One region of the Methylocystis sp. S23 genome, then DNA from elsewhere that is predicted to be linked to it. Evidence: predicted binding sites of a transcription regulator. Region 1 holds the regulator's gene; each other region holds the start of a gene.

Evidence for each region. Region 1 encodes PhoB, which activates phosphate uptake and scavenging genes when phosphate is short. Its sites were predicted from a motif close to TGTCATNNANCTGTCAT; they were not measured.
Region 2: a site for PhoB is predicted at 3,458-3,474, ahead of ACV7JP_RS16240 (DUF47 domain-containing protein). Genes of this name have one in related genera too.
Region 3: a site for PhoB is predicted at 4,772-4,788, ahead of ACV7JP_RS18930 (YdcH family protein). Genes of this name have one in related genera too.

Annotation. Positions count from the first base shown of each region.
Region 1 is NZ_CM134185.1:1,578,428-1,585,891, forward strand. It holds gene ACV7JP_RS07800 (Hsp33 family molecular chaperone) at 1-933, opposite strand, end outside; gene argF (ornithine carbamoyltransferase) at 933-1,877, opposite strand; gene ACV7JP_RS07810 (acetylornithine transaminase) at 1,877-3,079, opposite strand; gene ACV7JP_RS07815 (GcrA family cell cycle regulator) at 3,515-4,054, shown strand; gene phoB (phosphate regulon transcriptional regulator PhoB) at 4,187-4,936, opposite strand; gene phoU (phosphate signaling complex protein PhoU) at 4,933-5,652, opposite strand; gene pstB (phosphate ABC transporter ATP-binding protein PstB) at 5,666-6,448, opposite strand; gene pstA (phosphate ABC transporter permease PstA) at 6,445-7,287, opposite strand; gene pstC (phosphate ABC transporter permease subunit PstC) at 7,300-7,464, opposite strand, start outside.
Region 2 is NZ_CM134185.1:3,295,024-3,302,487, reverse strand. It holds gene metC (cystathionine beta-lyase) at 30-1,211, shown strand; gene ACV7JP_RS16250 (NUDIX hydrolase) at 1,288-1,770, opposite strand; gene ACV7JP_RS16245 (anion permease) at 1,767-2,765, opposite strand; gene ACV7JP_RS16240 (DUF47 domain-containing protein) at 2,775-3,419, opposite strand; gene ACV7JP_RS16235 (DUF2865 domain-containing protein) at 3,636-4,415, opposite strand; tRNA gene ACV7JP_RS16230 (tRNA-Arg) at 4,435-4,511, opposite strand; tRNA gene ACV7JP_RS16225 (tRNA-Arg) at 4,568-4,644, opposite strand; gene ACV7JP_RS16220 (ETC complex I subunit) at 4,657-4,968, opposite strand; tRNA gene ACV7JP_RS16215 (tRNA-Pro) at 5,215-5,291, opposite strand; gene ACV7JP_RS16210 (DUF192 domain-containing protein) at 5,385-5,867, opposite strand; gene ACV7JP_RS16205 (cold-shock protein) at 5,952-6,527, opposite strand; gene ACV7JP_RS16200 (aspartate aminotransferase family protein) at 6,988-7,464, shown strand, end outside.
Region 3 is NZ_CM134185.1:3,835,385-3,842,848, forward strand. It holds gene ACV7JP_RS18895 (sensor histidine kinase) at 79-807, shown strand; gene ACV7JP_RS18900 (GDCCVxC domain-containing (seleno)protein) at 834-1,070, opposite strand; gene ACV7JP_RS18905 (mercury transporter MerT) at 1,070-1,501, opposite strand; gene ACV7JP_RS18910 (MerR family transcriptional regulator) at 1,581-1,991, shown strand; gene ACV7JP_RS18915 (DUF1259 domain-containing protein) at 2,001-2,882, opposite strand; gene chrA (chromate efflux transporter) at 2,905-4,293, opposite strand; tRNA gene ACV7JP_RS18925 (tRNA-Val) at 4,528-4,602, opposite strand; gene ACV7JP_RS18930 (YdcH family protein) at 4,883-5,062, shown strand; gene ACV7JP_RS18935 (protein adenylyltransferase SelO family protein) at 5,409-6,836, shown strand; gene ACV7JP_RS18940 (YdcH family protein) at 6,926-7,144, shown strand; gene ACV7JP_RS18945 (hypothetical protein) at 7,256-7,464, shown strand, end outside.

The DNA.
Region 1 (7,464 bases):
GCTGCGGAAAGTCGCGCAAAATTCGCAGGTGACGCCGATGCGGCCGTCGTCTCCCACCATGTCGGCGCGCTCCTGCGGCGTGAAGCTCTTCAGCAGCCGCTCGATGCGCTCCGTGGAGCAGCGGCAGAATTCCTCGAGCGGGCGTTCGTTGAAAACCTTGACGCCGCGCTCGTGAAAGAGCCGGAACAGCAGACGTTCGCCCGAGAGCGAGGGATCGACGAGCTCGTGATCCTCGATCGTGCCGGCGAGCGCCTGGCCTTCGGTCCAGGCGTCGTCTTCCTCTTCGGCGGGGCCGCCGCCATCCGGCGCGTCGCCGGGGTCGAGGTCGCGCATCCGCGCGCCCGCCGCCGGCAGATATTGCAGGAGCAGCCCGCCGGCGCGCCAGCTTCGGCCTTGCGGGGTCACGACCTCGCCCACGGCCAGGCGGACGAAAGACGGGATCTGTTCCGACTGGCGGAAATAGACGTGGGCCGCCTCGGCGAGACTCTCGCCTTCGAGCGGCACGACGCCCTGATAGCGCGCCGCGTCCTCCTCGCGCTCGATCGTCAAGGCGAGATGGCCGCGGCCCAGCAGCGCCGCGGGTTCGGGGTTGGAGACCTCCTCGAGCCGCGCCGCGTCGACGCGCGCGAAGCCGCGCAGCTTCCCGGGCGCGTCATAGTCGACGACCAGCATGTCGACGGGACCGTCGCCGCGCGTCTGAAGCTGAAAGCGGCCATGCGACTCCAGGATCGAACCGAGCAGCGCCGCGAGCGCCATGGCCTCGCCGAGCAGGCGCGCCGCTTTCGGCGGGTAGTCGTAATGCTTCAGCACGGCGTCGACGGTGGGGCCCAGGCGCACGAGGCGTCCGCGCAGATCGAGCGCCTCCACGGCGAAAGGCGTGACGCGATCGTCTTTCGCCTCGCGCGAGACGGGCCGGCTCGGCGCCTCGAGCATCAAGCGATCCCCGGCGCGAGGCACCAGGCGAGCACGCCCTTCTGGGCGTGGAGGCGGTTCTCGGCCTCGTCGAAGACGACGGATTGGGGTCCGTCCATCACCTCGTCGGTGACTTCCTCGCCCCGATGGGCGGGCAGGCAATGCATGAAGACGGCGTCCTTGGCGGCGGCGCGCATGAGTTTCGCGTCGACCTGATATGGGGCGAGAACGGCGCGGCGGAAGTCTTCGTCCGCGTCGCCCATGGAGACCCAGCAATCGGTGACGATCGCGTCGACTCCCGCGACGGCGGCGTAGGGGTCGCGCGTGACGTTCATCGCCGCGCCATTGGCTCTCGCCCAGTCAACGAGGCTCGGCGGCGGCGCCAGCTCGGCCGGGGTCGCGACATTTATCGCGAAGCCGAAGCGGGCGGCGGCGTGCACCCAGCTCGCCAGCACATTGTTGCTGTCCCCGACCCAGGCCACGCTGCGGCCGTCGATCCGCCCGAGACGCTCCTCGAAGGTCAGGAGGTCGGCCATGATCTGGCAGGGATGCGAGAGCTTGGTGAGGCCGTTGATCACCGGCACCGTCGCGTGGCGCGCGAGCTCCGTGAGGTCGTCATGCGACAGGATGCGGATCATGACCGCGTCGACGAAGCGCGACAGCACGCGAGCCGTGTCGGCGATGGTCTCGCCGCGGCCGAGCTGCATCTCGCCGCCGGTGAGCATGATGGTCTCGCCGCCGAGATCGCGCATGGCGATGTCGAAGGAGACGCGCGTGCGGGTCGACGGCTTGTCGAAGACCATCGCCAGATATTTGCCGGCGAGCGGACGTTGCGCCGGCGCCACGCCCTTGACGCGCCCGGCCTTGAGCGACTTCGCCAGTTCGAGAATCTGGCGCAGCTCCTTGCCGGAGAAATCGGAGAGATCGAGGAAGTGACGCGGCCGCGTCATGGAATGCGCGGTCATCACGCCGCCCCCAATTGCGTAGCGGGCGCCGCGAGACGCGCGCAGGCCCGGTCGAGGCGCGAAAAGGCCTCGGAAATATGGCTCTCGTCGATGATCAGCGGCGGCAGCAGGCGCACGACATTATCGCCGGCGAGCACCGTCAGCAGACCTTCCGCGCGCGCCGCATTGGCGAAGTCGCCATTGGGCGCGCGCGTCTTGACGCCGAACATCAGGCCCTCGCCCCGCACGGCCTCGATGACGCCGGGATAGCGGTCTTCGAGCTCGGCGAGACGCTGGCGCAGCACGCCGCCGAGCGCGGCCACGCGCGGCATGAAGCCCTCGGCCAAAACGACGTCGAGCACGGCGCCGCCCACGGCGGTCGCCAGCGGATTGCCGCCGAAGGTCGAGCCATGCGCGCCGAGCGTCATGCCCTTCGCCGCCTCGCTCGTGGCCAGGCAGGCGCCGATGGGAAAGCCGCCGCCGAGCCCCTTGGCGAGCGCGACGACGTCGGGCGCGATCCCGGCATGCTCGCAGGCGAGGAATTTGCCGGTGCGGCCGACGCCGCATTGCACTTCGTCCAGGACCAGAAGCAGGCCGCGCGCGTCGCAAAGCTTGCGCAGCTCGACGAGAAAGTCCTTCGGGAAGACGCGCAGCCCGCCCTCGCCCTGCACGGGCTCGAGCAGAACGCCCGCCGTCTCCTCCGTGATCGCGGCTTCGACGGCGTCGAGATCGGCGAAGGGAACCTGGTCGAAGCCCGTCATGGGCGGACCGAAGCCCTCGAGATATTTCGCGTTGCCGCCGGCGGCGATGGTGGCGAGCGTCCGCCCGTGAAAGGCGCCGTCGAAGGTGACGAGACGATAGCGCTCGGGCTGGCCGTTGGCGGCGTGATATTTGCGCGCCGTCTTGATGGCGCATTCCACCGCTTCCGCGCCGGAGTTCCCAAAGAAGACGACGTCGGCGAAAGTGGATTCGGCCAGGCGCCGGGCCAGGGCCTCGGCCGCCGGTATGCGATAGAGATTGGAGACGTGCCACGGATTTTCCGCCGCGGCCTTCAGCGTGGCGACGAGATGCGGATGGCCGTGTCCGAGCGAGAGAACGGCGACGCCGGAGGCGAAATCGAGATAGCGGTCGCCATTCTCGGCGAAGAGCCATGCGCCTTCGCCCCGCGTGAAGACGATGTCGGCCCGCGCATAGGTCGGATAGAGCGCAGAAGTCAAAATCATGCTCCAAGCCCAGTGGGCGCCGCGACGCCGCCCAAAAAACAAAGCGCCGCCCTTTGGCGGGGCGGCAATTTGAAGGCGGATTTTAAGCGCGCGGGCGCATCGGGTCAAATGTTAACAGAGGCGCGCGGCGGCGCGCCGTTCCCGCCAAGGCCTCAGTTTTGCTTGAAAATCGCCACGCGGTGAGTCGCCCGGGCAACAGTTGCGGGGGAAAGCGCGCACAAACCCTGTTGAGAACGCCCCGTTTTGCTTGCCAGCGACTCGCGCCCGTGATTCAAAAGAATGCGTTAGTTTTCTCGCCGGATCGGGCGCGTTTCTCCCGTATGGCGCTTCTCGTGTTTCGGTGCGCGTCGCATCGCCGCTGGTTCACGCCGGCGCAGCGAACGATGAAGGATTCCTTGAAAATCCACGCTCGAACCGGCCGCTTGGAGATCAAACATGTCTTGGACCGATGAACGCGTCGAGCTGTTGCGTAAACTTTGGAGCGACGGCCTCAGCGCGAGTCAGGTGGCCGCCGAACTGGGTCCCGGCATCACGCGCAACGCCGTCATCGGCAAGATCCACCGTCTCGGCCTGGCCGAGCGCGCCAAGACGGCGAGCGCGCCGCGGCCCCGCGCCGCCAAGGCGCCGCGCGCGGCGACGACCGCCGTCGCGGCCGCTCCCGCGCCGCGCGGCGGCCACGCCGTGCACGGCAATGTCGCGCTCGCCTTCGCGCCGCAGACGGTGGTCGTCGCCCGCGCCAATCCCGAGGAGGAGGTCGTCATTCCGATGTCCGAGCGGGTGACGCTGATGGAGCTGCGCGAGTCGATGTGCCGCTGGCCCATGGGCGATCCGACGACGCCCGAGTTCCGTTTCTGCGGCGGCAAATCGCCGATCGGCGGCGGTCCCTATTGCGCCCATCACGCGCGCATCGCCTATCAGCCGGCGCAAGACCGCCGCCGCGCGCGCGAGCAGCTCAAGGCGCCGCGCTACGCGTGATCCGCGCATAATGCGGCTTCGCCCCTCACCCCAACCCTCTCGCAAAGACGGGGCGAGGGGGCTTGGCTCATGATCCACGCTGCGGATGGCGGCCCTGCGATATGATCCAGACCGAGATCATGGCGCGCGCGATCAATCGCGGCCGAAGGTCTCGTCGAAGGAGTAGCCCGAACCGCGCACGGTGCGGATCGGATCCTTCTCCCGCCCCCGGATGAGCGCCTTGCGCAGGCGCCCGACATGGACGTCGACGGTGCGCTCGTCGATCTCGGCGGACATGCCCCAGACGCTGTCGAGCAGTTGCGCGCGGGTGAAGACGCGGCCGGGCTTCTCCATGAAATATTCGAGAAGGCGGAATTCCGTCGGTCCCAGATGGATCTCGCGGCCTCCCCGGCGCACGCGGCGCGTCTCACGGTCGAGGTCGATATCGCCGAGCGTGAGCTTCGAGGCGACGCGCTCCGGTCGCGCCCGGCGGAGAAGCGCCCGCACGCGCGCCATCAGCTCCGGCGTCGAGAAGGGCTTCACCACATAATCGTCGGCGCCGACCGAAAGCCCGCGCACGCGCTCGGCCTCCTCGCCGCGCGCGGTCAGCATGATGATCGGCATGTCGCGCGCGACGTCGCGCGCCCGCAGCCGGCGGCAGATTTCGAGGCCCGAGACCCCGGGCAGCATCCAGTCCAGCAGGACGAGGTCCGGCGGCGACTCCGCGATGCGCAGCTCCGCCTCGTCGCCATGGTCGACATGTTCGACCTGATAGCCCTCGGCCTCGAGATTGTAGACAAGGAGCGTCGCAAGCGGGATTTCGTCCTCGACGACGAGGATGCGCGGCGCGCGGTCGCTCTTGCCCTCGCGGATGACGGGTTGGCTCGATGCGGTCTCGTTCATTGCGTGGGTTCGCCTTCGCCGCTCCCCAAAGTGCAGGGCCTCGCCTTCGGCCGCTCCATCGGCATGGCTTCGCCGGTCACGAGATAGACGATGGTTTCGGAAATATTCGTCGTGTGATCGCCGATGCGTTCGAGATTTTTCGAGCAGAACAGGAGATGCGTGCAGAAGGAGATGTTGCGCGGATCCTCCATCATGAAGGTGAGGAGGTCGCGGAACACCGAGTCTTCCAGCGCGTCGAGATCGGCGTCGTTTTCCCATACGGCGCGGGCGCGCTCGACGTCGCGCTCGGCATAGGCGTCGAGCGCGTCCTTGAGCTGCGTCGCCGCGATTTCATGCATGGACTTCAGTCCGACGATGGCGCGCGGCAAACGCGCTTCCGTCGCGATCTTGAGCGTGCGCTTGGCGACATTCTTGGCGAGATCGCCGATGCGCTCAATGTCGCCCGAAATGCGGATCGCGGCGATGCATTCGCGCAGATCGATCGCGAGCGGCTGACGCCGCGCGATCGTCATCACGGCGTTCTCCTCGATCTCGCGCTGAAGCGCGTCGAGGCGCGTATCGCTCGCGACGACGCGCTTGGCGAGCTCGACGTCGAGGCCGGACAGGGCCTCCATCGCCTCGGCGAGCATTTTCTCCGCGACGCCGCCCATCTCGGAAATGCGACGTCCCAGCGCTTCGAGATCGCGATCGTAGGATTTGACGGTATGTTCGCTCATGGAACGTCCTTCCTCAGCCGAAGCGGCCGGTAATATAGTCCTGCGTGCGCTTCTCGCGAGGCTTGTTGAAGACCTCGTCCGTGTCGCCGAACTCGACGAGCTCGCCGAGATACATGAAGGCGGTGTAGTCGGAGACGCGCACCGCCTGCTGCATGTTATGCGTCACGATGGCGATGGTGTATTGCGCGGCGAGCTCCTCGATGAGCTCCTCGACCTTCGCCGTGGAGATCGGATCGAGCGCCGAGCAGGGTTCGTCGAACAGCATGACCTCCGGCTGCACCGCGACGCTGCGCGCGATGCACAGGCGCTGCTGCTGGCCGCCGGAAAGGCCGAGGCCGCTCGCCTGCAGCTTGTCCTTCACCTCGTCCCACAGCGCCGCGCCGCGCAGCGCCTGCTCGACGCGGGCGTCCATGTCGGCGCGCGACAGCTTTTCATAGAGGCGAATGCCGAAGGCGATGTTCTCGTAGATCGACATCGGGAAGGGCGTCGGCTTCTGGAAGATCATGCCGATGCGGGCGCGCAGCGCGTTGAGGTCGATCGCCGGATCGAGAATGTTCTCGCCGTCGAGCAGGACCTCGCCCTCGGCGCGCTGGCCGGGATAGAGATCGTACATGCGGTTCAGCACGCGCAGCAAGGTGGATTTGCCGCAGCCGGACGGACCGATGAAGGCGGTGACCTTGTTGGCGTGCAGCGGCAGCGAGATGGATTTCAGCGATCGCGTGGCGCCGTAATAGAAGTCCAGGCTCCGCACCGAGACCTTGGTTGCGGGTTCCTTCACCTGAGCGGGGGCGTTCATTTTGCGTTTCTCCGGCCGGCGCTCAGGGCGCGGGCTGTGACAGACAGGGCGAGAACGGCGATCGTGATGAGCAGCGCGCCGGTCCAAGCGAGCTGCTGCCAGTCCTTGTAGGGCGACAATGCGAACTGGAAGATGACAACCGGAAGGCTCGCCATCGGCGCGTTGAGGTCCGTGCTCCAGAACTGGTTGTTGAGCGCGGTGAACAGGAGCGGCGCCGTTTCGCCCGAGACGCGGGCGACCGCGAGAAGCACGCCGGTCACGAGACCCGCCTTCGCCGCGCGATAGGCGACGCGCGAGATGACATGCGCGCGCGGCGCGCCGAGCGCCGCCGCCGCCTCCCGCAGCGAGCCGGGCACGAGCAGCAGCATGTCCTCCGTCGTGCGCAGCACGACCGGCACGACGAGAAGCGAAAGCGCCACCGCGCCCGACACGCCCGAGAAATGCCCCATGGGATGCACCAGGATCGTGTAGACGAAGAGGCCGATCACGATCGACGGCGCGCTGAGCAGAATGTCGTTGATGAAGCGAACGACGACGGCGAGCTTGGTGTAGCGCCCATATTCGGCCATGTAGGTGCCGGCGAGCATGCCGAGCGGCGTCCCGATGGCGACGCCGATCGCCGTCATGACGAGCGAGCCGGCGATGGCGTTCAGCAGGCCGCCCTGGCTGCCCGGCGGCGGCGTCATCTGCGTGAAGACGTCGGGCGACAATCCGCGGACGCCTTCATAGAGCAGCGCGAGCAGGATCAGAAGAAGCCAGGACAGGCCGAAGACCGCCGCGCCCCAGGCAAGGCCGGTCGCGAATGAATTGCGCCGGCGGCGCGTGGCGTAAAGCGACATGACGCGCCTCCCTTATGCCGATTTCCGCTCGATGCGCATCAGCATGTAGCGCGCGATCGCGAGGACGATGAAGGTGATGACGAACAGGATGAGGCCGAGCTCGATCAGCGCCGAGGTGTAGAGGTCGCCGACCGCCTCGGTGAATTCATTGGCGATGGTCGCGGAGATCGTCGTGCC
Region 2 (7,464 bases), 1.7 Mb from region 1:
GCGCCCCCGCCCGCGACCCAGGGAAGACCATGAAGAGCGATAAAGACGAAAAGCGGCGAAAAAAGCGTATGGCCACGGTTGTCACCCAGGCGGGCCGCGAACCCTTCGAACATTTCGGCTTCGTCAATCCGCCGATCTTTCGCGGCTCGACCGTGCTTTTCCCGACGGTCGCGGACCTCGAGGGCCTGCGCCAGCCCTATACCTACGGAACCAAGGGGACGCCCACGACCCGCGCGCTGGAGAAAGCCTGGAGCGAGATCGCCGGCGCGGAGGATACGGTGCTCGTCCCTTCCGGCCTCGCCGCCATCGCCATCGCGCTTCTGACCGCGACCAAGGCGGGCGCGCATCTCCTCGTCACCGATTCCGCCTACGCCCCGACGCGTTTCTTCTGCGACGGCCTTCTCGCGCGCTTCGGCGTGACGACGCAATATTACGACCCGAAAATCGGCGCCGGCGTTTCGGCGCTTATCCGGCCGGAGACCGCCGCCATTCTCACGGAATCGCCCGGCTCGCAGAGCATGGAGATTCAGGACGTCCCGGCCATCGCCGCCGCGGCGCATGAGAAAGGGGTCTGCGTCATCGTCGACAATACATGGGCGACGCCGCTTTTCTTTCCGCCGCACGAGCGCGGCTGCGATCTCGCGATCGAGGCCGGCACGAAATATCTTTCCGGCCATTCCGACATGCTGCTCGGCCTCGTCTCGGCCAACGCCAAATGGGCGAAGCGGCTGCGGCACACCTTCAATCTCTTCGCGATCGGCTCCAGCCCGGACGACGCGTCGCTCGCGCTGCGGGGCATGCGCACCATGGCGCTGCGGCTGCGCGAGCAGCAGCGGGCGGCGCTGGAGATCGCCAAATGGCTCGCCGCGCGTCCTGAGGTCGCGCGCGTGCTGCATCCTGGCCTGCCCGACCATCCCGACCACGAGCTGTGGAAACGCGATTTCTCCGGCTCTTCGGGCGTGTTCTCGATCATCCTGCAACCTGCCGCCAAGGAGGCGGTTGAGGCCTTTGTGAACGGGCTCGAGCTTTTCGGGATCGGCTTCTCCTGGGGCGGCTATGAGAGCCTCGTCCTGCCCTTCGATTGCACGCCGTACCGCACGGCGACGAAGTGGAAGGCGGAAGGGCCGGCGCTGCGCTTCTCGATCGGACTCGAGGACGTCGAAGATCTAAAGGAGGATCTCGCGGCCGGCTTTGCGCGGCTCGCCGCTTGATCGCGCGGCGTTCAGGGCGGAAACGCCTAAGCGCCGATAACGCGATCGATTCTTCAGAGCGTTCGCAATGCGGGCCTCAGGCCGGGTCGATCGTCCGCGAGACGGCGCTTCCGAAGGCGAGGATCAGCTCCCGCAATTGCGGCTCGTCGACTTGATTGGCCGCGATGGCGTAAGGGAACCAATAGGTGACGCGCTGATTTCGCTCCGGCCATTTCTTGCGCTGGCGCTCCACGCGCAGCGGAAAGACCTCGACGCGGCAATCGACCGCCGCCCCGCCCTGCAGCCTTTTTTCATATTCGAATTCGCCGAGCTTCGCTTTCTCGATCTTGCCCTGCAGGCCCGCCTCCTGCGTCGCCTCGATCGCGGCGACGATATGCGGCTTGCGGCCCTTCATCGGCCAGCCTTTCGGAATGACCCAGCGCTTCGTGTCGCGCGACGTCACGAGGCAGATCTCGACGCCGGTCTCTGCGTCGATCCGCCAGGGCAGCGCCGCATATTGCGTGCGGGGCGCGCCGGACGAAGCGTCTTGTTTCGGGGATTTCGGCGCCTTCTTCTTCATTCGAAGAAACTCGCGCCCGCATAGAAGGCCGCCGCGATGCAGGCCGACATCGGCATGGTGACGACCCAGGCGACGACGATGTCCTTGGCGACGTTCCAGCGCACCGCCGAAACGCGCCGGGCCGCGCCCACGCCGACAATGGCGCCGGTGATCGTATGCGTCGTCGAAACGGGAATGCCAAAGCCCGTCGCAAGAAAGAGCGTGATGGCGCCGCCCGTTTCGGCGCAGAAGCCCTGCATGGGCGTCAGCCGCGTGATCTTCGAGCCCATTGTGCGCACGATTCGCCACCCGCCCAGAAGCGTCCCCAGCCCCATCGCTGCCTGGCATGTCAGCACCACCCAGAACGGCACGTGGAATTCACCGCCCAAGGCGCCATGGGAATAGAGGAGCGCCGCGATGATGCCCATGGTCTTTTGCGCATCATTGCCTCCATGGCCAAGGGAGTAAAGCGAAGCAGAAACAAATTGAAGGGAGCGGAACAGCCTGTCGACGGCGTAAGGAGTCCGGCGCAGGACGGCCCAAGAGACGACGAGCACGAGCAGGAGCGCGAGCAGGAATCCGAGCGCGGGCGAAAGGACGATGGCCGAGCCGGTCTTGATCAAGCCGCTCCAGACCACGGCGCTCATGCCCGCCTTGGCCACGCCAGCCCCGACAAGGCCGCCCACCAGCGCATGCGAGCTGGACGAGGGAATGCCGAGCGCCCAGGTGATGAGGTTCCAGGAAATGGCGCCCATCAGCGCGCCGAAAATCACATTGTCGTCGACGATCTGGGGCGAGACGATGCCCGTGCCGACGGTCTGCGCGACATGCAGGCCGAAGAAGAGGAAAGCCACGAAATTGAAGAAGGCGGCCCAGAACACGGCGTATTGCGGCCGAAGCACGCGGGTCGACACGATGGTCGCGATCGAATTGGCGGCGTCGTGCAGGCCGTTCAGAAAGTCGAACGACAGCGCGACGGCGATAAGGCCGTAAAGGAGAAGCGGGACATCCGCCACGACGCGCTCCTAGACGTGCTCGATGACGATGCCCGTCACCCGGTTGGCGATGTCCTCGAATCCGTCGACGACCTTCTCGAGATGGCCATAGATCTCGGAGCCGACGATAAAGGCCATCGGATCGCTCCCGCGGTGCGCCCGGTACAGCTCCTTGAGCCCCTCGTCGTGAATCGCGTCGGCCTCGTCCTCAATCCGGGTGATCTCTTCGCTGAAGGCGTTGAGCTTGCCGTGATTGGCGCCCATGGCGCGCAGGAGCGGCATGGCGTCGCGCGTCAGCTCCGCCGACTGGACGATAATGTCGCCGATGCGCCGCATCGAGGCGTCGAAGTCGCGCGTCTCATAAAGCTGGGTCGCCTTGGCGGTCTGGTGCATCTGGTCGATCGTGTCGTCCATCGCGGTGATGAGCTCGCGTATGTCGCTGCGATCGAATGGCGTGATGAAGGTGCGGCGCACGGCGAGCAGCGTATCCCGCGTGATTTCGTCGGCCGCATGCTCCTGACGGCGGATTTCCTGACGACAGTCGGCGACGCCCTCCCCGCCGTCGAGCATGCGCCGCAGGGCCCGCGCTCCCGCGACGAGAGTCTCGCCGTGACGTTCGAAAAGGTCGAAAAAGCGCTCCTCCTTCGGCATGAGCGCCTGGAACCAGGACAACATCTACGGCCTCCGCCTCTTTAAAAATCGCGCCGACCCACTGTCACAAAACTGTCACAAATGGACTCGAGGGCTAGTAGCCAAGGCGGAGCGGTCATGTAAAGCGCAAAATGCGTGCGCGGGATTGCGCCGTGGCTGGGGCGGAATCGCCAAATTGCGGAAAAGGCGGTCGATTCCCAAACTAAAAGAGCCGCGCCTCGCGAAAAAACGGCCTTCGTTCTAATGCGTGCTGCCTGTCCGGTCTTCCTTGCTCGCGTCAATGGCGGCCGGCGGCGGGCTGGGCGGCGTCTCGCTCATGGCCGGCTTGACGCTCGCCGCCCGGCGCAGCATCGCGCGCAGCCGGTCCCGCAGATTCGACGACATGAAAGAGGCGTTGCTGAGCGGCACGAATTTGGCGCCGCTATAGACGAAGGCGCCGTTGTCCTCCACCACGACGTCGCCCGATTGCAGCGTCGGGTCGCTGCGCGCGGTCTTCTCGAAAAAGGCCTGCGAGGAGCGCGGATCGTTGCAGGCGCAACTGCTATTGGCCCTGTCGCGGAAGGCGAAGGCGACCGGCAACGCCGAATAGCGCTGGCCCTTATAGTTGCGCGCCGACTCGATCGTCGAGCCGTCGTAGATTTCCATCGGCGCCGAGGGACAGGCGAGTTCGCAGGATTGCTGCCGCGTGGCCCTGGTCGATTTGATGAGCGGAAAATAATAGCCGTCGCAGGTTCGCACGCAGAAGCCGCCCGCGGTCGGCTCGGACGAGAAGCCGGTCCCGGGCTTGCCGAAGCGCAACTCGCCGACCGCGCCTTTCACGCGCCGGCCCGCCGCCGAATCGCGGCGCGCGCGGGGCGGCGCCATTTGCGGCGGCGCGGGAGTCGGATCGGGTCCGAAAAGGAATTCGAGCAGCCCGCCCTCGGCCCGCCCCGGCTCCGGCGCAAATAAAAGACCGAGCGCCAGAAGCGCCGCTAAGCCAGTCGCCAACGCCCGGTCGAGCCGCATCTTCGCCGTTCCCATTCCCTCGTCTGCGTCGCTTTGGCGACCCCGGCAGGACTCGAACCTGCGACCCACTGCTTCGAAGGCAGTTGCTCTATCCGGCTGAGCTACGGAGCCATCCCGGCTCTTCGGCCGCCGATGGTTGGAAGGTTGTTATCAAAATATGTCGATTCTGGCGACCCCGGCAGGATTCGAACCTGCGACCTACTGCTTAGAAGGCAGTTGCTCTATCCAGCTGAGCTACGGGGCCACGAATCTCCGTTCAGTGCGTCCACAAACCGATGCGGCTCGTTTTGAAATTGTCCGAATAGGAAGCGATCCGGCGCGAGGACGCATTGGGCTTCGGCTCATCGACGCGATAGGGAAGGCCCTCACGCTCGGCATAGGCCACGGCCTCTTCCTTCGTGGCGAAGCGCAGCCGGATCTGCTGCTTCATGTCGCCCGAGCTGGTCCAGCCCATCAGCGGCTCGATGGAGCGCGGCGTCTCGGGATCGAAATCCAGCCGCCAAGGCTTGGCCGGCCCCGGACCCGACTGAGTCACGCTCGGCGATTGACGATAGATGCGAGCCGTCATTTCAACCTCTTGCCTCTCTCGGAGCGGCGGCGAAGCCGCGTCGGTCCCGATCGCCTCGCCTGAGGCTCGAACCCTCGCTCCCCTTCGTAAGCAGCCAAATGCAATTTGCAACCTGATCTTTTCAGTTTGATGGCCTCGCGGCCCCGCCGCGCTCCCGGCTTTCGAATTCGCGCCAAAGGCCGGTACCTTGATCCAACGCCGTAAGCAAGCTTGCAAGCCAACTATGTCGGGAATTCGGGAAGGCGCTGGTCGGGGCAGCAGGATTCGAACCTGCGACCTGAAGTACCCAAAACTTCCGCGCTACCAGGCTGCGCTATACCCCGCCGGATTCGGGGCGCGCCGCGGCGGCCCCCACCCTGCTCTTCCGCTACCACGCGGCGCTCCGCCTCACAAGGCGAGGCCGCGCGCCGTCCCGGCTATCGCCTGACGGCCGGATGACGCACCTCGTCTCCCGGCTTGAGGCCGATCTTGCCCGCCGTGCCCGCATTGAGCTCGATGACCGCGTAAGCGGGACCCTCGGACGAGATCGTCGCCTCGGACAATGGAACCGTCTCGGCGGCCACCGCCGTCACCATGCCGCGCCGCGACACGAAGATCATGTCCAGCGGAATATAGGTGTTCTTCATCCACATCATGATCGGCCCCTCTTCATGGAAGACGAAGAGCATGCCCTGATCCGCCGGCATGTGCCTGCGATACATGAGTCCCTTGGCGCGCTCGGCCGGCGTGTCCGCCACTTCGACGCGGAACTCGTGCGACCCCGTCGCGGTGACGAATTCGAGGCGCTGAAGCGGCGCCTCCGCGCGCGCGCCGGGGCCGGCGAGGATCGGCGCGGCCAAAACGATCAGCGCCGTAAGAAGTCCCGGAAAATTGAGAGATGAGCAAAGCCGACGTCCCATGCGCCCTCCGAAGGCTTCCAACGCGTCCGCTATAAAAGGCCGGAGGTTCGCAAGGTCAATGCGGCGCGTCTCGTCGGCAAAATCTCAGTGCGAGGCGCTCTTGGCCTCGAGCGGGCGCACTTCCGCGGCCATGAGGCCCTTGGGACCGTCGCCATAACGCACGAGCACGCTGTCGCCTGGCTTGAGCTCCGCCATGCCGTAGCGGCGCACCGTCTCCATGTGAAGGAAGATGTCTTCCGTCCCCTCGCCGCGCGTAAGAAAGCCGAAACCCTTCACGCGATTGAACCATTTCACGATCGCGATCTCATAGCCGCTGGTCGGCTTGATCTGGACATGGGTGCGTCCGGCGGAAGACTGCGCCGGATGCACGGCCGTCGAATCGTCCATGGCGATGACGCGGAAGACCTGCATGCCCTTTGCGCGCCGCTGCGCCTCGCAGACCACGCGCGCGCCCTCGAAGGCGGTTTGCAGGCCGCTGCGGCGCAAAATCGTCACGTGGAGCAGAATGTCCGGCGAACCGTCGTCGGGAACGACGAAGCCGTATCCCTTCGCGACGTCGAACCATTTGATGCGTCCGGCTACCTCGATGAGTTCGAGGCCTTCTTCGCTCTCGGCGGACACGGCGTCTAACTCGTCCTGAAATGTCACCTTCGCTCCCAACCGACCAACTCCCCAGTGCTGATCCAGAGCATTCGACCGGCGCAGACAGCGAGCTTATAAAACTCTCGAATCGCTGCGTGGCAAATGAATCGCTAACGAGAGGATAACATCGCCTGCCGTTCATCCAACCAGAGATTTCGACCATCGACGCGAATGCCTGTGGATACGCGCGGCGCGGGCGCCGCCGCCCCCGCCGCTTTCCGGGCCGCCGTCGCCCGGCGGCTTAAAACGAATTGAATTATATGGCGCGATCCCGCCTTCCGGCCGCCGCGCGACAACGCGTCGCGGCGGCCCAGGCGCGAGCGCAGCAATCGCGCCGCGAAACTTCGCTCGGCCTGGCTCGGTTTACCAGGATTTGACAAATTCCGCGCCGCGCGCAATCGAGAAAAGCGCGGACTTGTCTTGGCCGGAGGCGCGGCACGAGAGACCCGCGCCCAACGCCACCTTCCGGAGCCGTCGCATGACTGATCTGTCGACTGCGCAATCGAGCGTTTCCGCTGCGCGAGGCGGCGCGGGCGCCGCCTCTCCTTACGACCTCGCGGCGATGGTTTCGGCGCGCGAGAGCGAGCGCTTCTCCCTTCATTCGAAATATCTCAACGAGATGTGGGTGCGCGTTCTCAAGACGATCGGCTACGACGTCGGCTTCACGCGCGGCCTCGGGCCTTATCTGTGGGACCGCAAGGGCGATCGCTATCTCGACCTCTTGAGCGGCTGGGGCGTCTTCGCCGTCGGCCGCAACCATCCGGCGGTGCGCGACGCGCTCGTCGGCGTGATCGACGGCGAGTTCGCCAATCTCGTGCAGCTCGACGTCTCGACTCTCGCCGGCGTCCTCGCGGAGAAGCTGATCGAGCGCGCGCCCTATCTCGAAAAGGTCTTCTTCGCCAATTCCGGCGCCGAATCGATCGAGGCGGCGATCAAATTTGCGCGCGCGGCGACG
Region 3 (7,464 bases), 1.7 Mb from region 1:
GTAACGAACATCCTCCATCGCGGGGAGCGCTCTCGCGCGAATGAACCGCCCCCGTCGGGAAGAGATCGCGCCGAGCTTTTGACCGAGGCCCGGAGCCGGCAGCTTCACGCGGACCGCGTCGCCGTCATCGCCGAGATGGCGACCGCCTTGGCGCATGAGCTCAGCCAGCCCTTGACGGCCGCGACGAGCTATTTGCGGGCGGCGCAGCGCCTCATGCGGATGCCTAAGGAAAGACGTCCGGCAAGTCTCGAAACGGCGCTGGACCGCGCGGCCGAGCAGGCGCTGCGCGCCGGCAAGCTCCTCGGACACATTCGGGAATTCGTGTCGCGCGGCGAATTCGACAAGACGCTCTGGAGCCTCCACGACCTCATTCAAGACGCCTTTACGCTGGCCAATGAGAGCGCGCGGCAACTGCATATCGACGTCGCCTTCGAATTTCACGCGGGGAAACATCTTGTCGTCGCGGACAAGATTCAGATCGAGCAAGCGATCGTCAATCTCAGCCGCAACGCCATATCGGCCATGCATGGCGCCGCCTCGCGCCGGCTCACCATCGCGACCTCCTGCGCCGGCGATAATATCCAGGTCGACGTGACCGACACCGGCGCCGGATTTTGCGACGAGGCGATGGCGGCGTTCGTCGAGCCCTTCGTCGCCTTCAGGGCGAGAGGGCTCGATGTCGGCTTGTCGATCTCGCGTTCGATCATCGAGGCGCATGACGGACGAATCTGGATGCGTCCCAATCCGGGCGGCGGGTCGATCGTCAGCTTCACGCTGCCGCTCGCCGAAGTCGACGAGCTAAGCTGATACGCGTCGGCGAAGGCCGCGGGCGCTCAGGACGGGGCGGCTCCTGAACAACAGCCCTTCGCTCCTTCGGGCTTTCGCGCTTCCTGCATCGGCGGACATGGAACGTCGCCGTAAGAGCAGAATACGCAGCAATCGCCGGGCCTGGGCCTCAACAGCGTCCCGCAGCCCTTGCATTCATAGAAGAACTGGCAGGCGTCCGTCGGCATCGTCTCGGTCGATTGATGGCCGCATGACGGGCAGGCGATCGTCGAGAGGAGTCGCATCACCGCCCCGCGAACAGTTTCAGCAGCACGGGGTCGATATAGCTCCAACCCGCCGCCGTCGCGGCGACAAGCGAAGCGCACAGAAGCAGCGCCGGCGTCGCCCATGACCGCTCCGCCAAAGCGCAGGCCGAACCGGGCGCGCAAGCGGCCGGCCGCTGTCGCCGCCACGCGACCCACCCCGCGACGATAGCGAAGGCGGCGACAGACAGAAGCGGAATGCGCCACGCGGCGACCGCCTCGAGGCCGCCGAGGGCGCCCGCGCCCGCTCCCAGGGCGGCGAGCCCCAGCGGGATGACGCAGCATGAAGACGCGACCACCGCGCCGAGGCCGGCCGCCAGCCCGGCGGCCGCCAACCATCTTGGCGCGGCGGGCGTGAAATCGGGCGGCGCGACGGCTTGCGGCGCCTCATGTGCTGCGTGGTTGATCGTCATGGCTCGCCTTTCCTCTGCGGATCGGGCTACCATGCGCCCCGTAGGGGCTACGGGTTCAAGCGGAAAATCGGGCGCCATCATGCGCGGCGTTTTGACCATCGGAAAATTGGCGGCGGCGGCGGGCGTCAATCTCGAAACGGTGCGCTATTACGAGCGCATCAAGCTCATGCCGCCGCCCGCGCGAACAACGAGCGGCCATCGCGCCTATGAGGCGGGACACGTGCGGCGGCTGGCCTTTATCCGCCGGGCGCGAGAGCTCGGATTCAGCATCGGGGACATCCGCGCCCTGCTTGCGCTCGCCGAACCGTCCCGCGCCTCCTGCGCGGAGGCGAACGGGATTGCGCGGACGCATCTCGACGAGGTGCGGGCGAAGCTCGCCGATCTCGCCAGATTGGAGCGTCTCTTGGCCGAGACCGTCGCCCGATGCGCCGACGAGGCGGCTCCGTCATGTCCTGTGCTCGACATGCTCGGGGAGCTACAGGAGACATGATCGGGCGCGTCAGCTTCTAGCCGCGACATGCACGGCGTCGAGGCCCGCCCGCAGCGCGCGCGCCAGCTTCACGGCGTCGTCGTTCGCCCAGAAATGCACGAAGAACAGTCTCGGCTCGTCATCGAGCATGTGGTTGTGCAACGCCGTCACCTCGACGCCGTTCGATTGAAGCGCCTTCAGCAAGGGCCCGACTTCTCTCGCCTCGGCGACGAAGTCCCCGGCGATCGCCGCCTTGCCGTCGCCCGTGGACTGGAAGTTGACGGCGTTCGCGACGCCCATCGCCGGGGCCACCACAGCGCCGCCGGCCTTCAACTGGTTGGCCCTCGGAATGCTGAACTGATAGACGCCGCCATTGTTCTTGCCCTGGAATCCGAGGACTTCCTCGACTTGCGCGGCGTCGAAGCCGAGCTTCGGCGTTTCGGCGACGGAAGCCTCGAAAGGCGTTTTCGTTTCAGCCAGGGCTTCCCGGACGGCTTTGGCCAGTCTCACCGGATCGCCATGCCCGCCGACATGCATGTAGAAGGTCGCGGGGCTTGCGCGCAGAAGGTGGTTGTGGACGGCCGTCACCTCGATCCCGTTGGCGAGCAGCGACCGCATGACCGGGTTGACCTCGTTCTCGGTCAGGACCAAGTCGCCCATCATCATCGCCGCCTCGCGCCCGCTCGGCTCGAAGGCGATCCAGCCGCCGAGGGCGAGACCCGGCCGGACGCCGACCCCGTCGACCGTCACGCGAAGATCGCCGCGCGGCAGGCCGTATCTGTGCACGGCTCCCGATATTACGGGCTTTTTGCCGATCGCGGCGTCGACTAGCGGCCAATCCGTTTCCGCGACAGCGGCCGGAGCGGAAAAAAGCAGCGCAGCTGCGGCAAAAGTGCCGAACGCCGTTTTCATGAATTGTCCTTTCTGCTGCATGTTAGAGCGCCCCGGCGAGGAACAGGCTTATCCCCGCCACGCAAGAGCCCGCCAGGGTCTGGAGAATCCCGACCCGAAACCTGAAGATCGCAATCGCGGCGGCGACCGAGAGAGCCAAGCTTCGGAAGTCCACGCTTGCGAGAACCGGCGCGTCGAGGGAGAGCCCATAGGCGTCGACGGCGACGGTCTCACGAAAGATGGCGTGGACGCCAAACCAGACGGCGAGATTCAGGATAACGCCGACCACAGCGGCGGCGATGGCGGCCAGCGCGCCGGACAGAGCCTTATTGGCGCGGACTTTTTCGATGTAGGGCGCGCCGACGAATATCCAGAGAAAGCACGGCGCGAAGGTGACCCAGATCGCGAGAAGGCCGCCAAGCGCGCCGGCAAGGAGCGGCGGCAGGCCGCCCGGCGAGCGGAACGCCGCCATGAAACCCACGAACTGCAAGACCATGATGAGGGGGCCCGGCGTCGTTTCAGCCATGCCGAGGCCGTCGAGCATTTCCGCAGGCGAGAGCCAGTGATAGCTGTCGACCGCCCGCTGCGCGACATAGGCGAGAGCCGCATAGGCTCCGCCGAAGGTCACGACCGCCATTTTGCTGAAGAACACGGCGATCTGCGAGAAGACGTCGCCGGGTCCGGCGATAATGAGAATCGCGCCGACGGGAGTCAGCCAGACCGCGAGCCAGATCAGACCGACGCGCAGCGCCCCTTTTGCTGAGGGCCTCGCATGAGCGGGCGTGTCGTGGCCGAGCAGGCTCTCGCCGTCCTCATGCGCCGGCCCCTGTCCGGCCGTCGCGAAGGCGGGACTCCCTCTCGCCGCGCCGACATATCCTATCAGCGCCGCCGCCAGTATGATGACGGGGAACGGCGCGGCGAAAAAGAAAATGCCGACAAAGGACGCGGCGGCCAGAAGGCGCATCCGCGGCGTCTTGAGGCCGCGCTTGCCGATCCGGACGACCGCCTCGACGACAATGGCGAGAACCGCCGCCTTCAGCCCGAAGAACAGGCCGGAGACGATTCCCGCATTTCCCCAGAGCGCATAGATGACGCTGAGCGCCATGATCGAGACGGCGCCGGGGAGAATAAATAGCCCGCCCGCGATGAGGCCGCCGACAGTGCGGTGCATCAGCCAGCCGATATAGGCGGCGAGCTGCTGCGCTTCAGGGCCTGGCAGCAGCATGCAGTAGTTGAGGGCGTGCAGGAAGCGGCTTTCCGACAGCCATTTCATTTCATCGACGATGATCCGGTGCATCGCCGCGATCTGTCCCGCCGGCCCGCCGAAGCTCAGCAAGGCGACGCGCGCCCAAACACGGGCAGCTTGCGCCAGCGACACGCCGTGATCGCGGGCGGCGGCTTTGTCGGGAGAGATCGAGCTGTATGACGACATGATGCGCCCTTGGTGGAAAACCGGACGCGATTCTTGGGCATGTCGCCTCGTGGGGAGATCGCTTCCCCATGAGGGCGAGAAGATGGCTTTTTGCCGCGGAAGTCAAGCCGCCTGCTTGTTCGCGGAGCCTCCGGACGGCCGCGCCGCCGTCCCGCTCGACAGGCGTTTGGCGAGGCGACGCAGCAGAAGGACGGGCCGCGACGAGCATTCTGTTCCGGGAGTGCTTGATTTAGATGGTGGGCGCGACAGGGATTGAACCTGTGACCCCTACGATGTCAACGTAGTGCTCTCCCGCTGAGCTACGCGCCCCCTTCCGGGGTTCCGCCGTGGCGGCGGCTCGGGTGGCGTGTGTATAGTGTCGGACGCGGCAGCGCGCAAGCGGCTTTGTCGCGAAATTTTTTCGCCTGCGGCAATCCGCGCGGGCGCGCGCCTAAGTCCCGCACAGATTGACAAAACGTAAATATTTTCCTTCCGCCGGACGAAAGATTTGTGACGCCCGCGTCATTTCACGCCTTGCGGCCGCCATTTGTTGTGGCATGCTTCACCGTGCGCTCCTCTTCTGGAGGAGAGACGAAAAAGGAGGTTTCGCATGTCCTTACAGGGCCATATCGTCGAACTCCAACGCCGCCACGAGGCGCTCAAGAAGGAAATCGAGAAAGAACAGCTCCACCCCAACGCCGACGAGGCGAAAATCATCGAGCTGAAGCGCAAGAAGCTGCAGATCAAGGACGAGCTCGCCAAATTGGCGATCAGCGAAACGCGACATTGACGCGGCCGGACGATTAGACGGAACCCGTCGAGATGTTGGGCGGAAGCACTTTCCGCCCCTTTCTTTTTCAGGCGATTCTTTCCAACGCAAAGAAGCGTGGAAGCTTTATCTTCAGAGCGCATGATCGCCGCAGTGGCTCCGGGCTCCCCGCTCGCCATCCTGCCCCTGCCGGCCGCTTCGATCGTAAAGCCGCCGCCCGCCGCCCTTTGAGGGGCAGGGGGATTGAGCGCGCGGGGACGCCGCCGCGCGAATCCGCGGCGCCCGTCATAGGCGGACGCCAAAGACCGCCATATGTTCTGGCGCGGGCCTTGCTCCCCCACGGCGCCCGCCCCGACGAGACCAGCCCATGCCCGTGACCGCCGTCTACCGTCCCGAGACCCTGCACGAGACGCTGGGCGAACCCTTTTTCGACCGCGTCGACGCCGCGAAATTCCCCGAGACGATCCTGCGCTTCCGCAACCAGCGCTGGGCGGCGCGGGTCGGGCTCGATGGGCTCACCGATGAGGAGTGGGTCGGGCATTTCGGTCGGTTCGAGCCCCTGCCCGGCGGCCTGCCGCATCCGCTCGCCTTGCGCTATCACGGTCATCAGTTCCGCGTTTACAACGCCGAACTCGGCGACGGACGCGGCTTTCTCTTCGCGCAGTTGCGCGACGCCGCCGACGGGCGCCTGCTCGACCTCGGGACCAAGGGCAGCGGGCAGACGCCCTGGTCGCGGCGCGGCGACGGGCGCCTCACGCTCAAGGGCGGCGTGCGCGAAATTCTCGCGACCGAGATGCTGGAGGCGCTCGGCGTCGACACCTCCAAGACGTTCAGCCTCATCGAGACGGGCGAGGCGCTGACGCGCGGCGACGAGCCCTCGCCCACCCGCTCCGGCGTGCTGGTCCGGCTCTCGCATTCGCATATCCGCATCGGCACCTTCCAGCGCCTCGCCTTTCACGACGACAAGCCGGCCATCGCGCGGCTCCTGGACTATGTCTGCAGCCACTATTTCCCGGCGCTCGACGGTCTCTCCGGCCAGGCCAAGGCGCGCGCCTTCCTCGCGGAGGTCTGCGCCCGCGTCGCAAGGCTCGGCGCCGGCTATATGTCGGCGGGTTTCGTCCATGGCGTGCTGAATTCCGACAATATCAACGTCACCGGCGAGAGCTTCGACTACGGTCCCTGGCGCTTCGCGCCGTCTTATGACCCGAAATTCACCGCCGCCTATTTCGACGAAGGCGGGCTCTATTCCTTCGGGCGCCAACCGCCGGCGCTCGCCTGGAATCTCGCGCGGCTCGCCGAATGCCTGCTGCATCTCACCGGGCTCGAGGCGGCTCAGAAGACGCTCGACGACTTCGCGGCGCTGATCCAGCGGGAATTCCGCGCCGCCCTGCTCCGCCGCCTGGCCCTCGCCTCGGCCGGCGACGAGGCCGACGCGCGCCTCTCCAAGGCCTTCACCGATTTTCTGATGGCGACGCGCGCGCCCTTCGAGCAGACTTTCTTCGACTGGCGCGGCGGGCTGGCGAGCGAAGCGCGCGCCAAGGCGAGTCCCTCGGCGCCCTTTTACGAGACGCCGGAATTCGCGCCCGTCCGCGCGGCGCTCGCCGAGCACGAGACGACGGAGGCGGCGCGGCTCGACCATCCCTATTTCCGGCGCCCCGCGCCCTGCGCCATGCTCATCGACGAGGTCGAGGCCATCTGGGCGCCGATCGCCGAGAAGGACGACTGGTCCGCGCTGCAGGCGAAAATCGCGCAGATCAAGGAGATGCGCGAGGCTTATGGTTTCGCCCCCTTGTGAGGCGTTTTCCCCTTGAACGGCTCTTATGTGCGGCGCGATAATGCCTCATACGATTCTGCGAGCCTGCGGCGGGGCGAGTTTTGACGGCAATGAACGACAATCCCGACGACGCCGAGCAAGACGCGATCAGGGCCGAATTGGAGCGGCTGCGGCTGGAGCATCACGATCTCGAGGCCGCAATCGACGCGCTGATCGCGGTCGGCGCGCCGGATCAGCTTCAGATCCAGCGCCTCAAGAAGCGCAAGCTCGTCCTGCGCGACCGCATCGTCTTCCTCGAAGACCAGCTCACGCCCGACATCATCGCCTGACAATCTCTTAAAAGGGCACGCGGCTTGAAGCCCGTGACCGTCGGCCGGTCCACTGTCCCCATTCGGGACGGATGCGATCCGTCATCGGTCAATATTCGGGAAAGCCAAGCCATGCCTCGTCTCGGTCTTTCAATCAAAGATTCCTTTGAAAGCTACCCCAGGGCCTCCAAGGCCGACGCTTATGGCCGCCGCCCGCGGCAGGTCGCCGGGGTCCAGATCGTCGGCGAGCGCGACAGGGCGCCGATTTTCTCTTTTCTTTTCCTAAAGGTGACGGCGACGCTGGCCGTGCTCGCCATGCTCTCCGTGGCGCTCGCCATCGT